DNA from 3 places in the Janthinobacterium sp. GW823-FHT03B06 genome. Region 3 is predicted to be linked to each of the others. Evidence: predicted binding sites of a transcription regulator. Region 3 holds the regulator's gene; each other region holds the start of a gene.
The links. The regulator FNR, encoded in region 3, switches genes on or off when oxygen is low (the NO sensors DNR and NnrR bind a similar motif). The targets are predictions, from matches to a motif close to TTGATNNNNATCAA.
Positions count from the first base shown of each region.

Region 1: cqsA (alpha-hydroxyketone-type quorum-sensing autoinducer synthase) is a predicted target of FNR. The motif match lies at 5,329-5,342, and genes of this name have one in related genera.
Region 2: AC1RBA_RS11025 (universal stress protein) is a predicted target of FNR. The motif match lies at 5,958-5,971, and genes of this name have one in related genera.

Region 1 covers NZ_JBXAJE010000002.1:931,716-939,350, forward strand. Annotated here, with positions in the region: gene AC1RBA_RS10195 (DNA recombination protein RmuC) at 1-1,325, opposite strand, end outside; gene AC1RBA_RS10200 (group II truncated hemoglobin) at 1,330-1,725, opposite strand; gene AC1RBA_RS10205 (MFS transporter) at 1,858-3,126, shown strand; gene AC1RBA_RS10210 (GIY-YIG nuclease family protein) at 3,139-3,486, shown strand; gene AC1RBA_RS10215 (MarR family winged helix-turn-helix transcriptional regulator) at 3,544-4,011, shown strand; gene cqsA (alpha-hydroxyketone-type quorum-sensing autoinducer synthase) at 4,018-5,262, opposite strand; gene AC1RBA_RS10225 (sensor histidine kinase) at 5,395-6,747, shown strand; gene AC1RBA_RS10230 (response regulator) at 6,751-7,635, shown strand, end outside.
Region 2 covers NZ_JBXAJE010000003.1:884-8,518, reverse strand. Annotated here, with positions in the region: gene AC1RBA_RS11060 (aminodeoxychorismate/anthranilate synthase component II) at 1-290, opposite strand, end outside; gene trpE (anthranilate synthase component I) at 292-1,788, opposite strand; gene AC1RBA_RS11050 (phosphoglycolate phosphatase) at 2,058-2,762, opposite strand; gene rpe (ribulose-phosphate 3-epimerase) at 2,762-3,436, opposite strand; gene apaG (Co2+/Mg2+ efflux protein ApaG) at 3,604-3,978, shown strand; gene AC1RBA_RS11035 (hypothetical protein) at 4,003-4,149, opposite strand; gene mltA (murein transglycosylase A) at 4,199-5,428, shown strand; gene AC1RBA_RS11025 (universal stress protein) at 5,466-5,903, opposite strand; gene AC1RBA_RS11020 (MFS transporter) at 6,041-7,342, opposite strand; gene AC1RBA_RS11015 (enoyl-CoA hydratase) at 7,419-7,635, shown strand, end outside.
Region 3 covers NZ_JBXAJE010000003.1:723,991-731,625, forward strand. Annotated here, with positions in the region: gene AC1RBA_RS14325 (response regulator) at 1-1,073, opposite strand, end outside; gene fnr (fumarate/nitrate reduction transcriptional regulator Fnr) at 1,313-2,071, shown strand; gene AC1RBA_RS14335 (FixH family protein) at 2,198-2,722, opposite strand; gene ccoG (cytochrome c oxidase accessory protein CcoG) at 2,869-4,251, opposite strand; gene ccoP (cytochrome-c oxidase, cbb3-type subunit III) at 4,256-5,176, opposite strand; gene AC1RBA_RS14350 (cbb3-type cytochrome oxidase subunit 3) at 5,169-5,369, opposite strand; gene ccoO (cytochrome-c oxidase, cbb3-type subunit II) at 5,371-5,985, opposite strand; gene ccoN (cytochrome-c oxidase, cbb3-type subunit I) at 6,001-7,428, opposite strand.

The sequences.
Region 1 (7,635 bases), on a different contig from region 3:
GCCTCGCCCGGCAAGGCTTCCACGGATTTCAATTTGCGCGCCATCTGGCGGCTGCGCACTTCCGCGCTTTCGATATTCTTCGCCGCCTTTTCCAGGGTCAGCCGGGTTTGCGACAGCACGTCGCCGAACTTGCCGAACTCCGTCTTGACGGCGCCCAGCACTTGCCACACTTCGGACGAGCGCTTTTCCAGCGCCAGGGTGCGGAAACCCATCTGCAGACTGTTGAGCAAGGCCGTCAGGGTCGATGGCCCGGCAATGCTGACCCGGTGCACGCGCTGCAATTCGTCGGCCAGGCCCGGGCGGCGCAGCACTTCCGCATACAGGCCTTCCGTGGGCAGGAAGAGGATGGCGAAATCCGTCGTCAGCGGCGGCGCCAGGTATTTCTCGGCGATGGTTTTCGCTTCGCCCCGCACGGCCCGCTCCAGTTCGCGGCCGGCCAGGGCCACGGCGTCCGCATCGGCCCGCTCGGCCGCCTCGACCAGGCGCTCGTACTGTTCCTTGGGAAATTTCGCATCGATGGGCATCCACACGGGCGGACCGCCATCGACCATGCCCGGCAACTTCAGGGCGAATTCCACGCGCGCGCCGCTGCCCGGCAACGTTTCCACGTTCTTCGCGTACTGGTCGACAGTAAGTACCTGCTCCAGCAGCATTTCCAGCTGCACTTCGCCCCAGGTGCCGCGCGTCTTGACGTTGGTGAGCACCCGCTTCAAATCGCCCACGCCCAGCGCCAGCTGCTGCATTTCGCCGAGTCCCTGGTGGACTTTTTCCAGCCGCTCCGACACTTGCTGGAACGAGGCGGAAAGGCGCGTTTCCAGCGTCGCGTGCAGTTTCTCGTCGACCGTCTTGCGCATCTCTTCCAGCCGCGCGCCATTGTCGGCCTGCAAGTCGCGGATCTTGTTCTCCAAGGTGGCGCGCACTTCCAGCATGCGCTGCGCATTCGATTCCGTCAGCTGGGCCAGGGTCTGATTGGTGCTCTCGGCGAAGCGCGCCAGGCTTTGCGCCTGCTCTTCGCGTCCCACTTTCCCCTGCGCCTGCATCTGCGTGCGCAGGCTGTCGAGCTGCTGCAGGGTCGCCGCCTGGAATTGCGCCAGGCCGGCGGCCAGGTCTTGCCGCGTGGCTTGCGCCGATGCCTGCAATTGCAGCCGCACTTCGCGCTCGACCCGGTCGATGCGTTCCAGGCTTTGCTGCTGGTGCTGCTGCACCAGCGCCAGGGTGGTGGCGCCATCGCCGGCCGCGCCACGCGGGCGCAGCAGCAGCAAGAACAACAGGACGATGGCGGCGATGGCGGCGCCCAGCAGGCTGTAGAACTCGATTGGGCTCATGGGATCAGTCAGCTTTGTTGCGCATCCAGTCGGCCGTCTGATAGAACGATTCCATCAGGCGCACGCGCAAGGATTCTTCGATGCCCGTGTCTTCCATGGCCCAGGCCATGGCGCGCAGCCACTGGTCGCGCTCGCTGGTGCCGATGGCATACGGCAAGTGACGCGCGCGCAGGCGCGGGTGGCCGAATTTCTCGATATACAAATCCGGGCCGCCCATCCAGCCCGTGAGGAAGAAATACAGCTTGTCGCGCGAGCCGTCCGTCGAGGGCGGATGCATGACGCGGATGCCGGCGAACTCGGCTTCGAGTTCCATCAAGTCATAAAAACGGTCGACCATTTCACGCAGCACGGGGGCGCCGCCGATGGTCTCGTACAGGGTGGGGGCAGTGGTATCAGTCATGGCCGCCATGATAGCGCAAGCATCGGCGCTCCATGCAGCGCCAGCGCTCCCTGCCGCAATAAATGGCAATATACTTGACTACTCAAGCTTTTATCAACTACTATGCAATTTTAAAACAGGGACAAGACGAATATGCCAACCGCCACAGACACTGATTTGCTGCGCAATACCAACTTCCGCTGGCTGCTGGGCGGCGGACTCATCTCCATGCTGGGCGACCAGTTCAGCATGCTGGCCCTGCCCTGGCTGGTGCTGAGCCTGACGGGCGATAGCCTCAGCCTCGGTATCGCGGTGGCCCTGATGGGGGCGCCGCGCGCCGTGCTCATCTTGCTGGGCGGCACCATCGCCGACCGTTATTCGCCCCGGCGCGTGCTGCTGCTGAGCAAATATGCGAACGCCGCCATCCTGCTGGCACTGGCGGGACTGCTGGTGCTGGACCTGGCCAGCCTGGCGCTCGCGTATGCGGCCGCGCTGGCGCTGGGCATCGCGTCCGCCTTCGGCATTCCGGCCGGCACGGCCATCCTGCCGCAAGCCGTGCCTGCACCTACGTTGCAGAAAGCCAATGGCTTGCAGATGGGTGCGCGCCAGTTGTCCTTGCTGGCCGGTCCGCTGCTGGCGGCGCTCGTGCTGGGTGCCCACGGTAACGGGCAGAACACCTCCATGGCGGCGCTGGCCGCCGCCTTTGCCATCGATGCGCTGACGTTTGTGTTTTCCGCGTGGACCTTGCGCCAAGTCAAGCTACGGCCCCTGGCTGCGGCTACGGCGCCGCAAGGCATGTGGCGCGACATGGCGGCGGGCCTGGCCATGGTGTGGCGCGACTTGCCCCTGCGCAGCTGTTATGCCTACTGGGCCGTGGTGGCATTCTTCGTCATGGGTCCGCTGCAAGTCGCCTTGCCCGTGCTGGCCAACGAGCGCCTGCACGGCGCCGCGGCGCTGGGCATGCTGATGGGCGCGCACGGCGCCGGCACCCTGGCCGGCATGCTGGCGTCCAGCTTGGGCGGCGCCTGGCTGCGCCGCCATTTCGGCGCCACCTTGCTGCTCGTCGACGCCGTCGTGGCTTGCCTGCTGATGGCGCTGGGACAAATCGGCTCGGCCTGGCACGGCGCGGCCTTGCTGGCCGTCACGGGAGTGCTGGGCGGCTATGTGCAGGTGGCCATCTTTACGTGGATACAGCGGCGCGTGGCGCCCGCCATGCTGGGCCGGGCGATGGCTGTGTTCATGGGCATCTTCCTGGGACTGGCGCCCCTGTCGGCGGCGGCCACGGGTGCGCTGCTGCGCCACGTGAGCGTTGGCGAGCTGTTCTGCGCCGGCGGCGCCCTGCTGCTGGCCGCCGCCATCGCCGCCGCCCTGTTCACGGATATTGCCCACATCGCAAGCACCGATTACGTCACCCAAGCTTAAGGAAATCACAACATGGATAAAACACAGCAAGCAGCCTTGAAAGCAGCTTACCGGCAACAAGCGCCCGCGCTGGGCATCATCGCGCTGCGCCACCTGCCCAGCGGATGCACCCTGCTCGAACGCAGCCGCAACGCGCCCGGCGCGCTGAACCGCCACCGCTTCGAACTCACGCTGGGTACGCACCGCAACGCCCGCCTGCAGGCGGACTGGCGGCGCGACGGCGCGGCGGCTTTTCGCTTCGACATCATCGACACCGTCGATCAATCCGCCGATCCCGCCTTCGATGCGGACGCCGAACTGGACACCCTGCTGGCGCTGCACCAGGCGCAGCTGCGGGAACAGGGACAAGCACGCTATTGAGCGGCCATGCTTTACACTTGCGCACTCACGCACTGCGCAGCAAATGAAAAGGATGTCATGACCGAACACACTCTCCCGACGCCGGACGGCGGCGGCGCGCTGGACTTTTGCCTGCGCCTGGCGCGCGCCCAGGCGCTCATCGTGCGCCGCTTCGACAGCATCCTGGGCAATCTGCACGGCCTGAGTTTCAGCGATTACCAATTGCTGTACCACTTGCAGCGGGCGCCCGGCGGACGCCTGCGCCGCATCGACCTGGCCGAGCGCCTGGCGCTGACGGCATCCGGCATCACGCGCTCGCTGATGCCGCTGGAAAAAATCGGCCTGGTGGCGCGCCAGGCCGATGCACGCGATGCGCGCGTCGGCTACGCCGCCATCACCGAGGCGGGACTGGCATTGCTGGCGCACGCGAACACGACGGCGCAGGCGCTGGGCCAGGAATTGCTGGGCAATGCCAGCGCGGACCAGCTGGCGCCCCTGTCCATGCTGCTGGGCACGATCGCCGGCAACCAGCCCGCGAACGGCTGACGCGCGCTACACCAGCGCCAGCTTGCGCAGGCGCCGCGTCGAGGGCCAGCGCGCCATGCCCGTCTCGTCGCGGATGGCGGCGCAGGCGGCCAGCACTCTTGCGCACTCGTCCTCGCGCAAGCCCGCATTCAGGGTCAGGCGCACCAGCGAACGGTTCTTCGGTGTGGCCGGCGCGCAAAAGACGGCGCCGTAGATGCCGTGCCGTTCCAGCGCCTTGCGCAGGATCAAGGTATCGGGTTCGCTGCCCGCTTCCAGCGCGATGATCTGCTCGGTGCCGTCGCTGACGTTGTAGCCGAGATCCGTCAACCCCTGGCGCAGCTGCACGCTGTGGCGGTGCAGCGCGGTGCGGCGGCCATCGGCGGCGCGGATGAAGTCGAGCGCCGCATCGAACCACGCCAGCTCGTGTTCGAGCAGGCAGGAACTGAAGATGGCGGGCCGCGAGGCGGACAAAAAATATCCCTTGAAACGGGCCGAACAGGTAATCAGCCCCGCCCGCCCCGCGAACGCCTTGGCCAGCGACGCCGTGCGGAAATGCACGCGCTCGACCAGGCCCAGCTCCGCCACCAGCCCCGCGCCCTGCGGGCCGTGCGTGCCCAGCGAGTGCGACTCGTCGACGATCAGCATGCTGCCGCTGCGTTCGGCAATTTCCACCATGTCCAGCAGCGGCGCCACGCTGCCGTTGGTGCTGTACAGCGCATCGACGATGATGATGCCGGGGCCATGCTTGTCGAGCTGGCGCTGCAGGTGGGCGCCATCGTTGTGCAGGAAGGCGACGGGCACGGCTTGCGCCGATTGCACGCCTTCCCACAACGACGCATGCGCCTGCATGTCCAGATACACGGGGATGCCGGGGCCGGCCAGGCTTTGCAGCAAGCCCACGTTGGCGGCCCAGCCCGACTGCGCCAGCACGCACGCTTCGCTGCCGAGAAAATCCGCCAGCTTGTGTTCCAGCCGGTGCTGGCGGCTGCCTTCCTGCAGGAACACGGACGACATCAGCATGGCGCCGCCGCCCTGCAAGACGCGCGCCTGGGCCGCCAGCAGCGCCGCCTCGCCGGCGATGTTCAGGTAATCATTGCCTGCCAGCATGATTGCACTGGCCGGCACGGCTTGCCATTCATGCAAGTGCTCGCCGCCGAGCAGCTTCTCGATGCGCTCGACATAGTGCTCATCCATGCGCGCGCGCACGAAGGCGGGCATCCTTTGCTCGGCATGGATGGCGCGGGACGGCAGAGGGGAAATAGCGTTTATCATAGGAACTCCTGATTGGTTGCGGTGGGAACTACCGCATCCAACATGCGCGAGTCATCCGGCAAGCGTTTGATACAGCTCAACAGTTGTGCCGATATTGTGCTGATACAGAGGGAACCCGCCGATCATGTTGCATTGACACGCCTCAACGAACACGCCCCTCTGATCATGATGCATGCGCAGTCCCCTTCCGGAAAACGGTGGCAAGGCAAGCTGCTCCAGCCTTTCCTGCATTTCCACGACGCCATCGAACACACGCCGGTGCGGCGCGCTCAGGTGCGCACCCTGGCGCTCATCGGTGCGCTGGGCATGCCCATGTACTACGCGCTGTGGCATTATTTCTTTCCGCAAGAATACGAATCGCCGCTGCTGCGCACCATCTCCGCCCTGCTGTTCCTGCCCGCGCTGTGGCCTGACCGCTTCAGCAATACCTGGTTCAGCGTCTACCTGTTCCTGGGGCTGACCTTCGAACTGCCGTTTTTCTTTACATATATGTTCCTGATGAACCACGCCTCGAGCATGTGGGCGCATTCGCTGCTGGTGGCGCTGGTCGTGCTGTTTCACTTCGATACGCGCATCGCCGTGCTGGCCTACCTGAGCGGCACCCTGCTGGCTTGCCTGGCGTTTGCCGTGGCCGGCGATCCAGCCTTCCTGCTCAGCCGCGACGTCTTGCAGCAATTGCCCGTGCACTGGTTCACGATTGCCGTGCTGTCCGTCGTCAAGGTGGGCCGCAACGTGGGCGCGCAGGAGAAACTGGCCGGGCTGGCGGCCGGCCTGGGCAGCGTGGCGCACGAATTGCGCACGCCCCTCGTCAGCGTCGAGGCAAACGTGCGCGGGCTGCAGCGCGGGCTGCGGCAAAACCTGCAAGGGCAGCTGCCGGACGAGGCCAGCGGGGAAGCGCTGGCGCGCATCCAGTTCGAAGTGCGCCATATGCACCACATGATCGATCTGTTCCTGCTCAGCGCCAGCGCCGTCAACCGCAAGCTCGAAGCGAACGAGGCGGTGGCCATGCACGACAGCGTGACGGCCGTGCTGCGCCGCTACCCGTTTACCAGCACGGCCCAGCGCGACATCGTCAAGGTCGACGTGCGCGCCGATTTCACGTTTCCCGGCCAGTCCGAGCTGTGCGTGGTCATCCTGCTGAATCTGCTGCGCAATGCCTTGAAAAGCATCCACCGCGCCGGCAAGGGAAGAGTGCGCATCATCATCGATGGCGCCCATCCCGTGCCGCGCCTGCTGTTCATCGACACGGGCTGCGGCATCGCGGCCAGCCGCTTGCCGCTGATCTTCGACCGCTTCTATTCGTATCCCTCGCATAACGGCAGCGGCATCGGCCTGGCCCTGTGCCGGCAAATCATGCAAGCCTGGCAGGCGCGCATCCGCTGCGTCGCGCGCGAAGGCGCCTACGCCATCTTCGTGCTGGAATTTCCCCAGCCCCTGCCCGTGCCCACGCACAACCGTTTTCCATCCATCCACCGCGCGAGGTGACGCATGCAACTGCCCGTCTACACCCATCCGACCCTGACCGTATTGATCGACGACAGCGATTCCTTCCTGAAAAGCCTGGCGTTCCAGCTCGATCCCGGCCTGGCGCGCAAGACTTTCCACGACACGAGCAGCGCGCTGCACTGGCTGCGCCAGAGTACGCAGCCGGGCGAGACGCCGCTGCACGTCAATTTCGACACGCAAAACCTGCCGCCCGACCAGTGCAACGTGGCGCTCGACATCGAACGCATCTGGCGCATCAGCGGCCAGGCGCAGCGCTTTGCCGTGCCTTCCGTGCTGGTGGTCGATTATTCGATGCCGCAGATGAATGGCCTGGAATTCTGCCAGGCCGTGCGCGACTTGCCGTGCAAGAAGATTCTATTTACGGGCGCGGCCGATGAAAAAGTGGCCGTGACGGCCTTCAACCGGGGCTTGATCGACCGCTACATCAAGAAGAGCGACGACGATGCGCTCGACATTCTGGAACAGGAAATCGTTGCCCTGCAGCGCGAATTCTTCCTGCAGCAATCGGAAACCGTGCGCGATCTGCTGATGCTGCACGACTACAGTTTCCTGCAAGACGAGGCGCTGGCCGCCGTCGTGCACGAGCTGTGCCAGCGCCACGGCTTCGTCGAGTTTTATATTTTTCCCAATCCCAGCGGCATCCTGTTCTTCACGCGCGACGGCCACGCCAAGCTGATGATCATCGAGACGGAACGCAGCCTGCACACGCAGTATGAAATGGCGCGCGACAGCGACGCGCCCGATTCATTGCTGCAGGCCCTGCTGGAAATGCGCGTGATTCCCTACTTTTCCGACGCCAACAGCGACGGCATGTACGCGGCGCAGATAGGCGAGAACTGGTTTCGCTACTGCGCCGCGCCCACCATC
Region 2 (7,635 bases), 720 kb from region 3:
TTGGCGCGGATGACCTTGCCGCCAAACGCATCGCCGATGGCCTGGTGGCCCAGGCATACGCCCAGTATCGGCTTCTTGCCGGCGAAGTGTTTCAGTACTTCCACCGAAATGCCCGCCTGTGCCGGCGCTTTCGGGCCGGGCGAGATGCAGATGCGGTCCGGGTTCAGCGCCTCGATCTGTGCGATCGTGATTTCATCGTTGCGGTAGACCCGCACGTCTTCACCCAGCTCGCCGAAATACTGCACGATGTTGTAGGTGAAGGAGTCGTAGTTGTCGATCATCAGCAGCATCTTAAAACCCTCCATCCAGGCCATCTTGCACTTGTTCGGCGGCACGCAGTACGGCGCGCGCCTTGTTTTCAGTTTCCTGCCATTCCATTTCGGGGATGGAGTCGGCCACGATGCCGGCCGCGGCCTGCACATACAGCATGCCGTCCTTGACCACGCCCGTGCGGATGGCGATCGCCACGTCCATTTCGCCGCCAAACGACAGGTAGCCGCAGGCGCCGCCGTAGATGCCGCGCTTGGTGATTTCCAGTTCGTCGATCACTTCCATGGCGCGCACTTTCGGCGCGCCCGTCAGGGTGCCGGCGGGGAAGGTCGCGCGCAGCACGTCCAGGTTCGACAAGCCCTCCTTGAGGGTGCCTTCCACGTTCGAGACGATGTGCTGCACATGCGAGTATTTTTCGATGACCATGCGGTCGGTGACTTGCACGCTGCCCGTTTCGGCGATGCGGCCGATGTCGTTGCGCGCCAGGTCGATCAGCATCACGTGCTCGGCGATCTCTTTCGGATCGGCCAGCAGCTCGGCCGACAGCTCGGCGTCGCGCTCGGGCGTGGCGCCGCGCGGACGCGTGCCGGCAATCGGACGCAAGGTGACTTTCTTGCCGCCGTCCGCCGTCTTCTCGTTGCGCACCAGGATTTCCGGCGAGGCGCCGATGATCTGCATGTCGCCGAAATTATAGAAGTACATATACGGCGATGGATTGAGCGAACGCAAGGCGCGGTACAGGGTCAGCGGCGAATCGACATACGGCTTGCGGATGCGCTGGCCGATCTGCACCTGCATCAGGTCGCCCGCCATCACGTATTCGTGCGCCTTGGCGACCGCCTTCAGGTAGTCTTCCTTGGAAAAATCGCGGATGGTTTCCGTGCGCACGGAAGCGCTGGTGACGGGCGCATCGACACCGCGGCGCAGCATCATGCGCAAGTCCTTCAGGCGCTGCTGTGCTTTCGAAAACGATTCGGGCTGCGTCGTGTCGGCGTAGACGATCAGGTAGAGTTTACCGGACAGATTGTCGATGACGGCCAGTTCTTCCGTCACCATCAGCTGGATGTCGGGCAGCTTCAAGTCATCTTTCGGCGCGCCGCCGGCCAGCTTTTTCTCGATGTGGCGCACGGTGTCGTAGCCGAAGTAGCCGGCCAGGCCGCCGCAGAAGCGCGGCATGCCGGGGCGCAGGGCGACCTTGAAGCGCGACTGGAATTGTTCGATGAAGTCGAGCGGATTGCCTTCGTGTTCTTCGATCACGCTGCCGTTCTTGACGATTTCGGTGCGTTTGCCGTAGCTGCGCAACACGGTCGTGGCGGGCAAGCCGATGAAGGAGTAGCGGCCGAAGCGTTCGCCGCCGACGACGGATTCGAGCAGGAAGGTGTTCTTGCCACCTTGTTGGGCCTGTGCCAGTTTCAGGTACAGGGTGAGCGGAGTTTCCAGGTCGGCGAACGCTTCCGCGATCAGGGGGATGCGGTTGTAGCCTTGCTGGCCCAGCGATTTGAATTCGAGTTCGGTCATGTTTCTCTCCATGCCGTCAGGGTATGAGTGTGCATAGTGCACAAACCCTGCGGTGGGTTATCAAAAAACTTGCCGGTACATGGAACTTGCGCAAGAGGCGCAAAGGACGCGTGTGCAGCCGGCAGCAATCGTAACGGCTCGGCCCTTAAGCCTGCCAAGATTGCCAGCGTCGCCAAAGCCAGGCCTCAATCGAGCCGGTTTGGGTGACATTGTGTTTTTTGATGAGAAACGTGTTCACGATATGGTGTTGGGTTTGGTCAGTATGCCGCTTAGTTTTGCATGCTAATAAAACGTGCTGCTTCGAGCAGTGTCTTTACTATACCATCGGAATCGGTATCGTGTATAGAGTGTCCGTGATTGTAGCCATACGGTACCGTCAATACGGGGCAAGCCGCAGCCCTGGCCGCTTGCGCGTCATTCGAGGAGTCGCCGATGGCCACCACTTTGGCGGGCGCCAGGTCGAAGTCCGCGCACACTTGCAGCAGCGGCAGCGGATCCGGTTTTTTCTTCGGCAGCGAATCGCCGCCGTAGACGATCTCGAAATACTGGTCGAGGTTTTTCAGTTTCAGCAGGGGCAGGGCAAAGGCGATCGGCTTGTTGGTGACGCAGGCCAGGCGCAGGCCCGCCGCCTTCATCGCCGCCAGCCCCGCTTCCACGTCCGGATACAGGGTGCTGAACTGGCCGTTGATGGCCAGGTAGTGGCGCTGGTAACCGTCCATCGCCTGCTCGAAATGCTGTTCCACGCCGGCCGCGTCGAAGTCGAGCGCCAGCACGGTGCGGATCAGGTTTTCCGAGCCCTTGCCGACCATCCGCTTGATGGCCTCGGCGCTGATGGGTGCCAGGTCCAGTTCAGCGCGCATGCCATTGATGGCGACATGAAAATCGGGCACGGTGTCTAGCATCGTGCCATCGAGGTCGATGATGGCGGCGCGCACGCCGGCCAGTACGTGGTCTTTCACCGTGCCCGCTTGCATCAGGCGCCCGCCACTTTGGCCAATTCTGCGCGCATGGCGTCGATGACGGCCTTGTAGTCGGGCTTGCCGAAGATGGCCGAGCCGGCGACGAAGGTGTCGGCGCCGGCCGCGGCGGCGGCGGCGATGTTGTCGATCTTGATGCCGCCATCGACTTCCAGCATGATGTCACGGCCCGATTCGTCGATCATGCGGCGCGCTTCGGCGATCTTCTTCAGCGCCTGCGGGATGAAGGACTGGCCGCCGAAGCCCGGGTTGACCGACATGATCAGGATGATGTCGATCTTGTCCATCACGTGTTCCAGGTAGTGCAGCGGCGTGCCCGGGTTGAAGACCAGGCCCGATTTGCAGCCATTGTCGCGGATCAGCTGCAAGGAACGGTCGACGTGATCCGACGCTTCCGGGTGAAAGGTGATGATGTTCGCGCCAGCCTTGGCGAAATCCGGGATAATGCGATCGACAGGCTTGACCATCAGGTGGACGTCGATGGGCACTTGCACGTGCGGGCGGATCGCTTCGCACACCAGCGGGCCGATGGTCAGGTTCGGCACATAATGGTTATCCATCACGTCGAAGTGGATGATGTCGGCGCCGGCGGTAACGACGTTGCGCACTTCCTCGCCGAGGCGGGCAAAGTCGGCGGACAGGATGCTGGGAGCGATACGGAATGTTGTCATGGTGGCTAAAGGCTGAGAGTAGAAAATGCGAAGATGCGCTATTTTACGCTTGACGCCGGTACCATGCTTCATTGAAGGACCGTGAAACACAGAATACGCATCGCGCGATGGTCAATGCGTCGCGCGCGACACACAATACGACTGGCAATGTCTGAATAGGAATGACGATGGCGACTTATGAATTTACGGTAACGGTCAAGACGCAATACCTGCCCGAGCAATCGGCACCGGACCAGGGGCGGCACGTGTTCAGCTACACGATCCGCGTCGTCAACACGGGCACGGCCGGCGCGCAACTGATTTCGCGCCACTGGGTCATCACGGATGCGAACAACAAGGTGGAAGAGGTACGGGGCCTGGGCGCCGTCGGCCACCAGCCGCTGCTGCAGCCGGGCGAGCAGTTCGAGTACACGAGCGGCACCATGCTGGGCACGCCGCAAGGCTCGATGCATGGCGAATACTTCTGCGTGGCCGAAGACGGCCATCAGTTCGAAGCTTTGATTCCCGAGTTCGTGCTGTCGGTGCCGCGCACCCTGCATTGACGCAACGCCGGGGGGCTTGGCCCCTTATTTCAGTTTCTCGGTGCCGTCCTGTTCTTCGCCGAGCTGTTTGCGTGCCGGTGGCGCGGGTTTTTTACCCGAATACATGGTCCACCAGACTATAAATGCCAGCAAGAAGAACGCCACCAGCGCCTCTATCATCAAGATCCACATACGCACCCCTATGTTATTTACCCGCAGCTTAGTATTTACCCGCCGTCTGTTGACACGCGGTAGTCTACCCGTTTCCATCGGCGCCGTCGCGCTTGCGCTTTCCGCCTGTACCACGCCATCGGCGCCACCGGCCGCCGCCGGCGGCAAGGCGCCGCCCATCGCGCCGACCGTCGTCAGGCCCGTGCCCGCCAAGCCGGCCGACGCCAAGGATGCCGCGGATGTGGCAGCGCCCACCTTTGTGCCCGCCAAGTTCGCCGCCTTGCCTGGCTGGGCCCGCGACGACATGCGCGCCGCCTGGCCAGCCTTCATGGCTTCGTGCGGCGTGCTGGTGAAGCGTCCGGACTGGAAGGAATCGTGCACGATCGCGCGCCAGGTGAATGCCGACAGCGACAAGGCCATCCGTCTGTTCTTCGAGACCTTCTTTGTGCCCAATCAAGTCATTACGGCCGATGGTGCCAGCACGGGCCTCGTCACCGGCTACTACGAGCCGCTGCTGCACGGCGCGCGCAAGCGCGGCGGTCCATACCAGACGCCACTGTACAAGGTGCCTGACGACCTGGTCTCGGTGGACTTGGCTGGCGTGTATCCGGAACTGAAGAACATGCGCCTGCGGGGCAAGCTGGTCGGCAAGAAGGTGATCCCGTACGCGACCCGTGCCGACATCGAGCGCGCCACGTCCGTCACGGGCAAGGAATTGCTGTGGGTGGATGACGAAGTCGAGGCGTTCTTCCTGCAAGTGCAGGGTTCCGGGCGCGTGCAGCTGACCGATACGCAGGAAACCGTGCGCGTGGCATATGCGGATCAAAACGGCCACCCCTACAAGTCGATTGGCCGCTACCTGGTCGACAAGGGCGAGCTGACCCTGAGCCAGGCGTCCGCGCAAGGCATCAAGGCGTGGATCGCCGGCCACCCGACGCGCAAGGATGAATTGTTCAACGCTAACCCCAGCTATGTCTTCTTCAAGGAAGAGCGTTTGCCCGATCCGAAAGTGGGGCCGAAGGGTGCGCTGGGCGTGCCGTTGACGCCGCAGCGCTCGGTGGCCGTCGATTCGCGCTTCCTGCCGCTGGGCGCGCCCGTGTTTTTGTCCACCACGCAAGCCAATAGCGAGATTCCCATGCAGCGCCTGGTGATGGCGCAGGATACGGGCGGCGCCATTCGCGGGCCGATCCGTGTCGATTATTTCTTTGGCTTTGGCGCGGAAGCGGCCGAGAATGCGGGCCGCATGAAGCAGAGCGGCGCCGTGTGGGTGTTGTTGCCGAAGCAGGCGCCGGCGCGCTGAGTTGCTGCGCGCGACGCCGGGGTAGCGATGGCCTGGCTTAACGCAGAACCATGACCGGCAAATGCGTATGCGCGAGCACCTTTTGCGTTTCGCTGCCCACGAACAGCTTGTTCAAGCCCTTGCGGCCATGCGAGGCCATCAGGATGATGTCGCAATGGTAGGTTTGCGCCGCATTGACGATTTCGTCGTGCGGACTCGGTGACACGGCTACCACGCCTTCGAAGGGCACGCCGGCGGCGCGCGCCGCTGCGCCGATCTTGTCGATGGCGCGTTGCGAAGCTTCCTGCATCTGCTGTTCATACAGGCTGGCATCGAGCACGATGCCGCCGTCGGCCATCGGCGAGAACGGGAAAGGCTGCACCACGCTGATGGCGACCAGCTTGGCCTTGTTCAATTGGGCGAAGGCGAGGGCGGTCTCGGCGGCTTTGTCGGACAACGGCGAGCCGTCGGTGGGAAATAAGATGGTGTTAAACATGGCGTGCTCCTCAAGTGATGTAAGACAGCTTATGGATTTACATCAATTAAAACCTTGATGTAAATCAAACCTCACAGGCTTTGGCATGAATAGTGTCGCCAAGGCAATCTTTCATCAGTGTATGCCCGTTCCTCGCTTCAGGTGCGCACGCCACGCAGCGGTGTGCCCCACACCATGGCGACCGTCAACGCAATGCTGCCTGCCGCGATGCAGGCCAGGCCATTGCGCACGCCAAAGTGTTCCGCTACCCAGCCGGCGGCCAGCGCGCCCAGCGGCGCCGTCGCCACCGTCAGGAAGCGCATGGTCGATGTCATGCGGCCCAGCATGGGATCGGGCGTGACTTTCTGGCGCAAGCCCAGGTAGGGAATAAAGAACAGCATCACGCCGCAATCGAAAAAGAACATCAATATGGCATAGGCCACGGCGCTGGCCGCCGCACTGCCGAACAGCGCGGCGGGAATCGTTGGCGTCAGGGCAAAGCAGAGCGAGGTCGAAGCCAGGCCGATCAGGATGGTGCGGCCAGCGCCGTAGCGCTTCGTCAGCGGCTTGACGATGAAGGCGCTGAGCAAGACGCCGGCGCCGCCCAGCATCTGCGTCATGCCCAGCACGCCAGGGCTCATGCCCAGGTCGCGTGTGGCGAACAGCACCGTCAAGGCCATGCTGGCATAAAACAGGAAGTGCCAGATGCCGGCGCCCCAGGCCAGCGCGCGCAGCAGCGGTTCGTGCCAGACGAACAGCAAGCCGTCGGCGATGTCGCGCAGGGCGTGCTTGTCGGAGGGGGCCGGCCGTGGGTCGCGCACGCTCATGGCGCGCAGATTGAAAACGGAAATCAAGTATCCGCAGGCCGTGCACAGGATGGCGACGGGCGCCGACAGCATTTGCACCAGCACGCCGGCCAGGCCGGGGCCGATCAGGCGCGAAGCCGATTCCGTGGCGGCAAATTTCGATTGCGCATCGATCAAGCCATCGCGGCCCACGAGGAAAGTCAGAAACACCTGTTCGGCGCCGCCGCCGACGACGAAGCCCGTGCCGATGATGAATCCCACTATATATAACCATGGCATCGACAGCACGCCGCACCAGTAGGCCACGGCCACGCTGGCCAGGGCCAGGCCGGACATGCTTTCGCTGAACAGCATGATCGGGTGCTTGCTGCGCCGGTCCAGCAGCACGCCGACAGGCAAACCGAACAGGGCGAACGGCAGCGCCTGTAGCGCGACCAGTACGCCCATCTGTTCCGGCGTCGCATGCAGCAGCAGTACCGCGCAAAGGGGCAGGGCCAGCGAGGTGATCTGGGCGCCGAAGCAATTGAGGCCGTTGCTGAACCACAGGCGGCGGAAATTGACGCTGGCGGCGCTGCCGTCGCCGCGCAGATAGCGGGTGCAGTACTGGAAGAAGGAGGAGAAAATACGCTGCTCGATAAAGGTGATCGGACTCACAATAATAGCAGCGCACCTGCCGCGCCGCTGCCGTTAGCCGCTACAATCGTTGCACCGTTCATCGAGAGGAGACACTATGCAATACGAAGACCTGATCATCGACATCCAGGACAAAGTGGCGGTCATCCGCCTGAACCGTCCCAAGGCCTTGAATGCCTTGAACGACAACATGATGAATGAACTGGGCCACGCCTTGCTGAAATTCGACGCGGACGAGAATATCGGCTGCATCGTGCTCACGGGCAGCGAAAAAGCCTTTGCCGCCGGTGCCGATATCGCCGCCATGGCCGATT
Region 3 (7,635 bases):
AAGCGGTCGCGCTCGCTCATCAGGCCGTTGAATGCTTCCGTCAGCTCGCCGATCTCGTCGCGCTGCTGCACGGGCACGGGAGTGAAACGGCTGCCGCTGGTGCGCAGCGCCTGCAGGGTGTCGCGCAGGCGCACCAGGGGCGAGAGCAGGCGCACGGTGACCCAGCCCAGCACGGCTGCGGCCAGCAGCGAGGCGAGGATGCTCCACAGCACCAACCGGTACAGCACGCCGTCGAACGGTTCGAAGGCGTCGTCGAGGGGCAGCGAGGCGGCCAGCAGCCAATTTACGGATTTCAGGCGCTTGAAGCTGTTGACGGCCGTGATGCCGCGGCTGTTGGTGCTGACCATGGTGCCTTCGCCATCGTCCTTCAGCAGCCGGGTGGTCGTCAGGTTGGCGTTCGGCAGGCGCGGCTGCAGCAAACGGCTGGTGTCGGGATGCAGCACATAGCGCGGCACGGCGCCGCGCGTGAGGACGAAGTAATAGCCGCTCTTGCCGATCTTTTCCGAGCGCAACCTCCCCAGCAGGTTATCCTTGTACAGGCGCAGCACGCCGATCACCACGCCGGCCACCTGGCCATCGGCGCCCAGCACGGGCGCGACCATCTGCACGATGGGCATGCCGCTCGATTTGCCCAGCATCGGCTCGGTGATCATGGGCTGGCGCGTGCGCAGCACGGTCTGGAAATACTCGCGCTCGGCGACGTTGATGCCGGCGCGCCCCGCCACTTCCGGCATGTCGGCCACGACGGCGCCGTGCGCGTCGAGCACCAGCACGTCGTCGAACAGCACCAGCATCGAGCGGCGCGAATAGTATTCGCGCAATTGGGCGGGCTGGGTGATCAGTTCTGGCGGCTGCTGCCGGGCCGTCAGGGTGACGATCTGCAGCAGCATGCCCAGCTTGTCGTCGAGCTCGGCGGCGGTGCGGCTGATCAGGGACGACTGCTGGCTCAACAGTACCTTGGTGAAATCGTCGCGCATGTGCTGCACCTGGATCATGGTGACCAGCGCGATCATGGCGATCGAGGTCAGGCTGGTGGCCAGCGCGACTTTTGCTTTGATGCCGAGAGGCTTCATGATTTCCTTTTCAGTACCGGGCGGCACAGGCGGCAGATAATGCTGTCAGGAATTTTCCTATCAATACCCCAGCTTGGCAAGCGCCGCCACGCAAATTGCCCTCTCCGCATGGGCTTTTGACGATGTTGCCATATAATTAAAGTCGGAACGTCGTTTATTCAGCGAAATTGCGGTGAAATTGGCACACGGCAACCCTGTATGCAGTAAACTTGTTGTTGCATTTTCTAAAAGGTACCGACATGACTGAAGCGCTACTCACTCCAACCTCGCCCACAGTGACCGTGGAAGCGTTGCGTGCGCGATGCTCGACCTGCAGCATGCATCAATTGTGTCTGCCGATGGGCCTCGACGTGGGCGACATGGACAGACTGGACCAGATCATCGGCCGCCGCCGCAAGATCGTGCGCGGCGCTTCGCTGTTCCGCATCGGCGACTCGTTCCAGAACCTGTATGCGATCCGTCTGGGCCACTTCAAGACCTACCAGATCAATCCGGGCGGCGAAGAGCAGGTGACGGGTTTCCAGATGGCGGGCGAACTGCTGGGCATGGACGCCATCAGCGCCGACCGCCACCACTGTAATGCGGTGGCGCTGGAAGACAGCGAAGTGTGTGAAATCCCGTTTTCCAGCCTGGAACAATTGCTGGGTAATATGCCGACCCTGCTGCGCCATTTCCACCGCATGATGAGCCAGGAAATCACGCGCGAGCAAAGTGTCATGCTGTTGCTGGGCAACATGCAGGCGACGCAGCGTTTTGCCGCCTTTATCGTCAACCTGGCGTCGCGCTATGAAGCGCGCGGCTATTCGGCCAGCAAATTTCAGTTGCGCATGTCGCGCGAGGAAATCGGCAACTACCTGGGCCTGACCATCGAAAGCGTCAGCCGTTTATTGTCGAAATTCAAGAAGGAAGGCTGGCTGCGCGTCTCCAACCGCGAGATCGAGATCTTGCAGCCGGCCAAGCTGAAAGCCATTACGGCCGGTACCGACGTCTGCAAGTAACAGCACCGTCAAAACCTACTGCGCGTCGTGCTTTGCGGCCTGCGATGCTCGCTGTGCTATAGCACAGCTGTGCTTCTCAGCCACAAATCACTGCCGCTCGCTACGGTTTTTTCCCGGCGCTGTACGTTATAGCTCTTCATCCGCGTGCAGCGCGATGCTGCGTTGCACGGGCCAGGTCCAGATGCCGGACAGGCGCCACTCGCGTTTGTCGTTTTCCACCAGCACTTGCCAGCGGCTGCGCTCGAGCATCGGCAGCGCCACGGAAAAATTGCCGGCCGCATCGGGCTGCACCAGCAGCTTGATATCCTTTTCCGGCAGGGTCGCATGCGCCAGGTGCAGCTGCAAAGGCCCCTGGTACGCCTTGCCGAAGCTGTGCACGGAGCCGCTCAGGCGCGCTGCAGCGACGTCATACGACAGGGTCGTATCCATGGCCAGGTCGCTGGCGATCGTGTCGCGCTTCAAATCCTGGTTGATCGCCTTGCCCTGCTTGTAATAGTCGCCCACCACCAGCGCATCGGGCTGCGTAAACGCGATATAGCCCATGAAGCTGCCGACGACCACGGACAGGCCGGGACCGATCATCAGCAGCCATGGCCAGCGGTGTTTGTACCACGGGGCAACGGGAGGTTGCAGTTTCAGACTGTCGGACATTGTGTTCTCCTTGGGGGCGGACCCTTTGGGTCCGCCCCCAGCTTTTGCTTCCGGGTTGAAAATCAAGTGACCCTAACGCATGATTGATGATACCCCTACGGCGAAATAACGGGGTCGGACCCGGAGGGGCCGACCCCAAATCAACATCACCGCGGCACGATGAACACCGCGCTTTCGCGCACATGCAGCGACGGGTCGTCCAGCGAGTGCAATTCGATCGCAATCTTGTTCGAGCCCTTCTCGCCGACGCCGTGCGGCACGCGCAGGCGGATCGGCCAGCCCAGCGTTTCCGTCGGCTGCAAGGTCACTTCGTCGCGCGTCAGCAAGGTCAGACCCGGCAAGCCGGATGCGCTGATTTTGAAATGCTGGCTTTGCTCGGACGTGTTCATGATCTGCAGGCGGTAGACGTTTTCGATCATGCCGTCTTCCACTTCGCGTCCCATCGAACCGCGGTCGCGGATCACGTCCATCTTCAGGGGCGTGCGCAGGGCCAGCGACGTACACACGGCGATGATGATCAGGGCCAGGATGGACGTGTAGATCAGCACGCGCGGGCGCATGGCGCGCTGGCGGATCTGCTTCGAATTGAAGTTGTTTTCCATCGCATGGTCGGTGCTGTAGCGTATCAGGCCACGCGGCCGCTCGACCTTGTCCATCACCGTATTGCAGGCATCGACGCAGGCGGCGCAGCCGATGCATTCATACTGCAGACCGTTGCGGATATCGATACCGGTCGGACACACCTGCACGCACAGGGTGCAATCGATGCAGTCGCCCAGCTTGTCGTTGTTGCCGGCCTTCTTGCTCATGGCGCCGCGTGGTTCGCCGCGCTTGGCATCGTAGGTGATGATCAGCGTGTCCTGGTCGAACATGGCGCTCTGGAAGCGCGCGTAGGGGCACATGTATTTGCACACCTGCTCGCGCAGCCAGCCCGCGTTGCCGTAGGTTGCCAGGCTGTAGAACAAGACCCAGAACCATTCCCAGGGACCGAAATTGAGGGTGGTCACCTCGCGCGCCAGTTCCTTGATCGGCGTGAAGTAGCCGACAAAGGTAAAGCCCGTCCACAGGGCGATGGCGCCCCATACCAGGTGCTTGGCCGTCTTCTTGAACGCCTTGCGCACGGAGGGGCCCTGCTTGTCGAGGGCCATGCGCGCGCTGCGCGTGCCCTCGATGCGGCGTTCGACCCACAGGAAGATTTCCGTGTATACCGTTTGCGGGCAAGAAAACCCGCACCACACCCGCCCGGCAATGGCCGTGACGAGGAATAACAAATACGCACAGATGATCAGCAGGGCCGCCAGATAGATGAAATCCTGGGGCCACAGCACGACGCCGAAAATGTAGAACTTGCGCGTGGTCAAATCGAACAGCAGGGCTTGCCTGCCATTCCAGGTCAACCACGGCAAGCCGTAGAACGCGAGCTGGGTAAGCCATACGCATACCCATCGCCAGGTAGCGTAGCGTCCTTTGGCCTCGCGAGGGTAGATTTGCTCGCGGGCCGCATACATCTTGATGACTTGAGGTTCCATTACATCATTTCACGGGCGTCTGGGGATTCGACAGGCTCCAGACATACGCCGACAGCACGTGTACCTTGGATTCGCCGAGGAAGTCGCTGAAGGCCGGCATGGTGTTGTTGCGACCCTTGCGCACGGTTTCCATGATGGTATCGGCGCTGCCGCCGTACAGCCAGATCTTGTCCGTCAGGTTAGGCGCGCCGAGCATCTGGTTGCCCTTTGCATCGGCGCCGTGACAGGCCATGCAGGCGCCGAACTTGGCCTTGCCCAGCACGGACTTGACGGGGTCCGACGTGGAACCGGACAGACTCAGCACGTAATGGGCCACGTTCTCGACATCTTTTTCGGAACCGAGCGCGGCGCCCATCGGCGGCATCTGCCCATTGCGGCCATGCATGATGGTGGTCTTGATGATGTCGGGATCACCGCCATACAGCCAGTCCTTGTCCGTCAGGTTGGGGAAGCCCTTGTTGCCGCGGGCATCCGAACCGTGGCACTGCGCGCAGTAGGTCAGGAACAGACGCTGGCCGATGGCTTGCGCCTGCGGATCGGCGGCCACCGTCTTCAAGTCCTGGCTCAGGTACTTGTTGAACAGGGGGCCGTAGTCGGCTTCCGCCTTCTTCAGCTCTTCCTCGTACTGGCCCGTCGATTTCCAGCCCAGGCTGCCGGCGTAGGTGCCCAGGCCCGGGTACAGGAACAGGTAGGCCAGCGCGAAGACGATGGTGATGTAGAACAGCCACATCCACCAGCGCGGCATCGGCGTATTGAGTTCCTTCAAGTCCTCGTCCCACACGTGGCCCGTGGTGCCGTCGGCGGGGGCGCCGGCGGCCACTTTCACTTTCGACTGCGAGTACAGCAGCACGCCGCAGCCGATGATGCCCAGCAGGGACAGCACGACGATGTAGATATTCCAGAAGCCATTGGTAAAGTCAGCCATGGTTGCGCTCCCCTTGTGCCGGCGCGGCATCGGCCGGATAGTCGAGCGCCTCGTCGGCGAACGGCAGGCGTGCCGCCGCGTCGAAGTCGCCATTGCTGCGGCTGAACGTCCACCACAGGATGCCCACGAATGTCATAAAGGAAACCACCGTCATGACGCTGCTGGCGCTGTCAAACAGGTTTTCGATTGCCATGCTAATTCCTTGTTTTGATTAATGTACCGAGGCCTTGCAGATAGGCGACCAGGGCGTCTTCTTCCGTCTTGTCCTGCAGCTGCGCGGGGCCGGCGGCGATCTCTTCGTCGCTGTACGGCTGGCCCAGGCGTTTCAGGGCGCGCATCTTCGGCATGATGTCGTCAGGCACCAGCTTGGTCTTCGCCAGCCATGGGTAGGCCGGCATGTTCGACTCGGGCACCACGTCGCGCGGGTTGTTCAAGTGCGTGCGGTGCCATTCGTCGCTGTAGCGGGCGCCCACGCGGGCCAGGTCCGGCCCCGTGCGCTTGGAACCCCACTGGAACGGACGGTCGTAGACGAACTCGCCGGCGACCGAATAGTGGCCATAGCGTTCCGTTTCCGCGCGCAGCGGACGCACCATCTGCGAATGGCAGTTGTAGCAGCCTTCGCGCACGTAGATGTCGCGGCCCGCCAGGCGCAGCGGCGAATACGGCTTCAGGCCGGCGACGGGCTCCGTCGTGCTCTTCTGGAAGAACAGGGGGACGATCTCGACGGCGCCGCCGATGCTGATCACCACCGTGACCAGGGCGATCAGCAGCCAGGGGTTTTTCTCAATCCATGCATGTGAAAATTTCATTTGCTTTCGCTCCTATCAGGCGTGCGCCGCGTTCAGTTCCGGAATGCGGGCGACGGGGAGTTTGCTGCCGCGCAGAGTCATCCAGGTGTTGTAGCCCATGATGCACATACCCGACAGGTACAGCAGGCCGCCGGCCACGCGCACCACGTAGTACGGATACGTTGCTTTCACGCTCTCGACAAAGGTGTAGGTCAGGGTGCCGTCCGGATTGACCGCGCGCCACATCAGGCCCTGCATCACGCCGGCGATCCACATTGCGGCGATGTACAGCACGATGCCGATGGTGGCCACCCAGAAGTGCACGTCGACCAGGCGCGTGCTGTGCATCTGCGTGCGGCCCGCCAGGCGCGGCAGCAGGTAGTAGATCGAACCCATGGTGATGAAGCCCACCCAGCCCAGGGCGCCCGCATGCACGTGGGCAACGGTCCAGTCGGTGTAGTGCGACAGCGAGTTGATGGTCTTGATCGACATCATCGGACCTTCGAAGGTGGCGATGCCGTAGAACGACAGCGAGACGATCATGAATTTCAGGATCGGATCGGTGCGCAGCTTGTGCCAGGCGCCCGACAGGGTCATGATGCCGTTGATCATGCCGCCCCAGCTTGGCGCCAGCAGGACCAGCGAGAAGACCATGCCGATCGATTGCGTCCAGTCAGGCAATGCCGTGTAGTGCAGGTGATGCGGGCCCGCCCACATGTAGGTGAAGATCAGCGCCCAGAAGTGGACGATCGACAAACGGTACGAGTACACGGGGCGCTCGGCCTGTTTCGGGATGAAGTAGTAGACCATGCCCAGGTAGCCGGCGGTCAGGATGAAGCCCACCGCGTTATGGCCGTACCACCACTGGATCATGGCGTCCTGCACGCCCGCATACGCGGAATACGACTTGGTGAACGAGGCTGGCATGACGGCGCCATTGACCACGTGCAAAATCGTCACGGCCAGGATGTAGGCGCCGAAGAACCAGTTGGCCACGTAGATGTGCTTGACCTTGCGCTTGATCAGGGTGCCGAAGAAGACGATGGCGTAGGCGATCCAGACGACGGCGATGAGGATGGCGATAGGCCATTCCAGCTCGGCGTATTCCTTGCCGCGGGTCAGGCCCATGGGCAGGCTGACGACCGCGCACAGGATTACCGCTTGCCAGCCCCAGAAGGTAAAGGCGGCCAGTTTGTCGGAAAACAGGCGCACCTGGCAGGTGCGTTGCACGACGTAGTACGAGGTGGCGAACAGGCCGCAGATGCCGAAGGCGAAAATCACCGCATTCGTGTGCAGCGGACGCAAGCGTCCGTATGTCAGCCATGGTATGTCGAGGTTCAGGGCAGGCCAGGCCAGCTGAGCGGCGATGATAACGCCAACCAGCATGCCGATGATGCCCCATACCACAGTAGCGACCGCGAATTGCTTCACGATCTTGTAGTTATAGTTCAGCGATTGATCCACAAAGACTCTCCCTGGAATTACTATTTATGATGGTGGCCAGAGAGTAAGTGTTTGACCGCGAAAAAACTTTGATGTGGATCAAAATTCCCCGGATGAAATAAGCGTAGCGAACTGGCATCGAAATAAAGTGATATTTCGATCAAAAAAGCCGTACAAGATCCCTGCAAAAAGGGCATGTGGAGCAGACGCGCCGGCCATGGCGTGCGG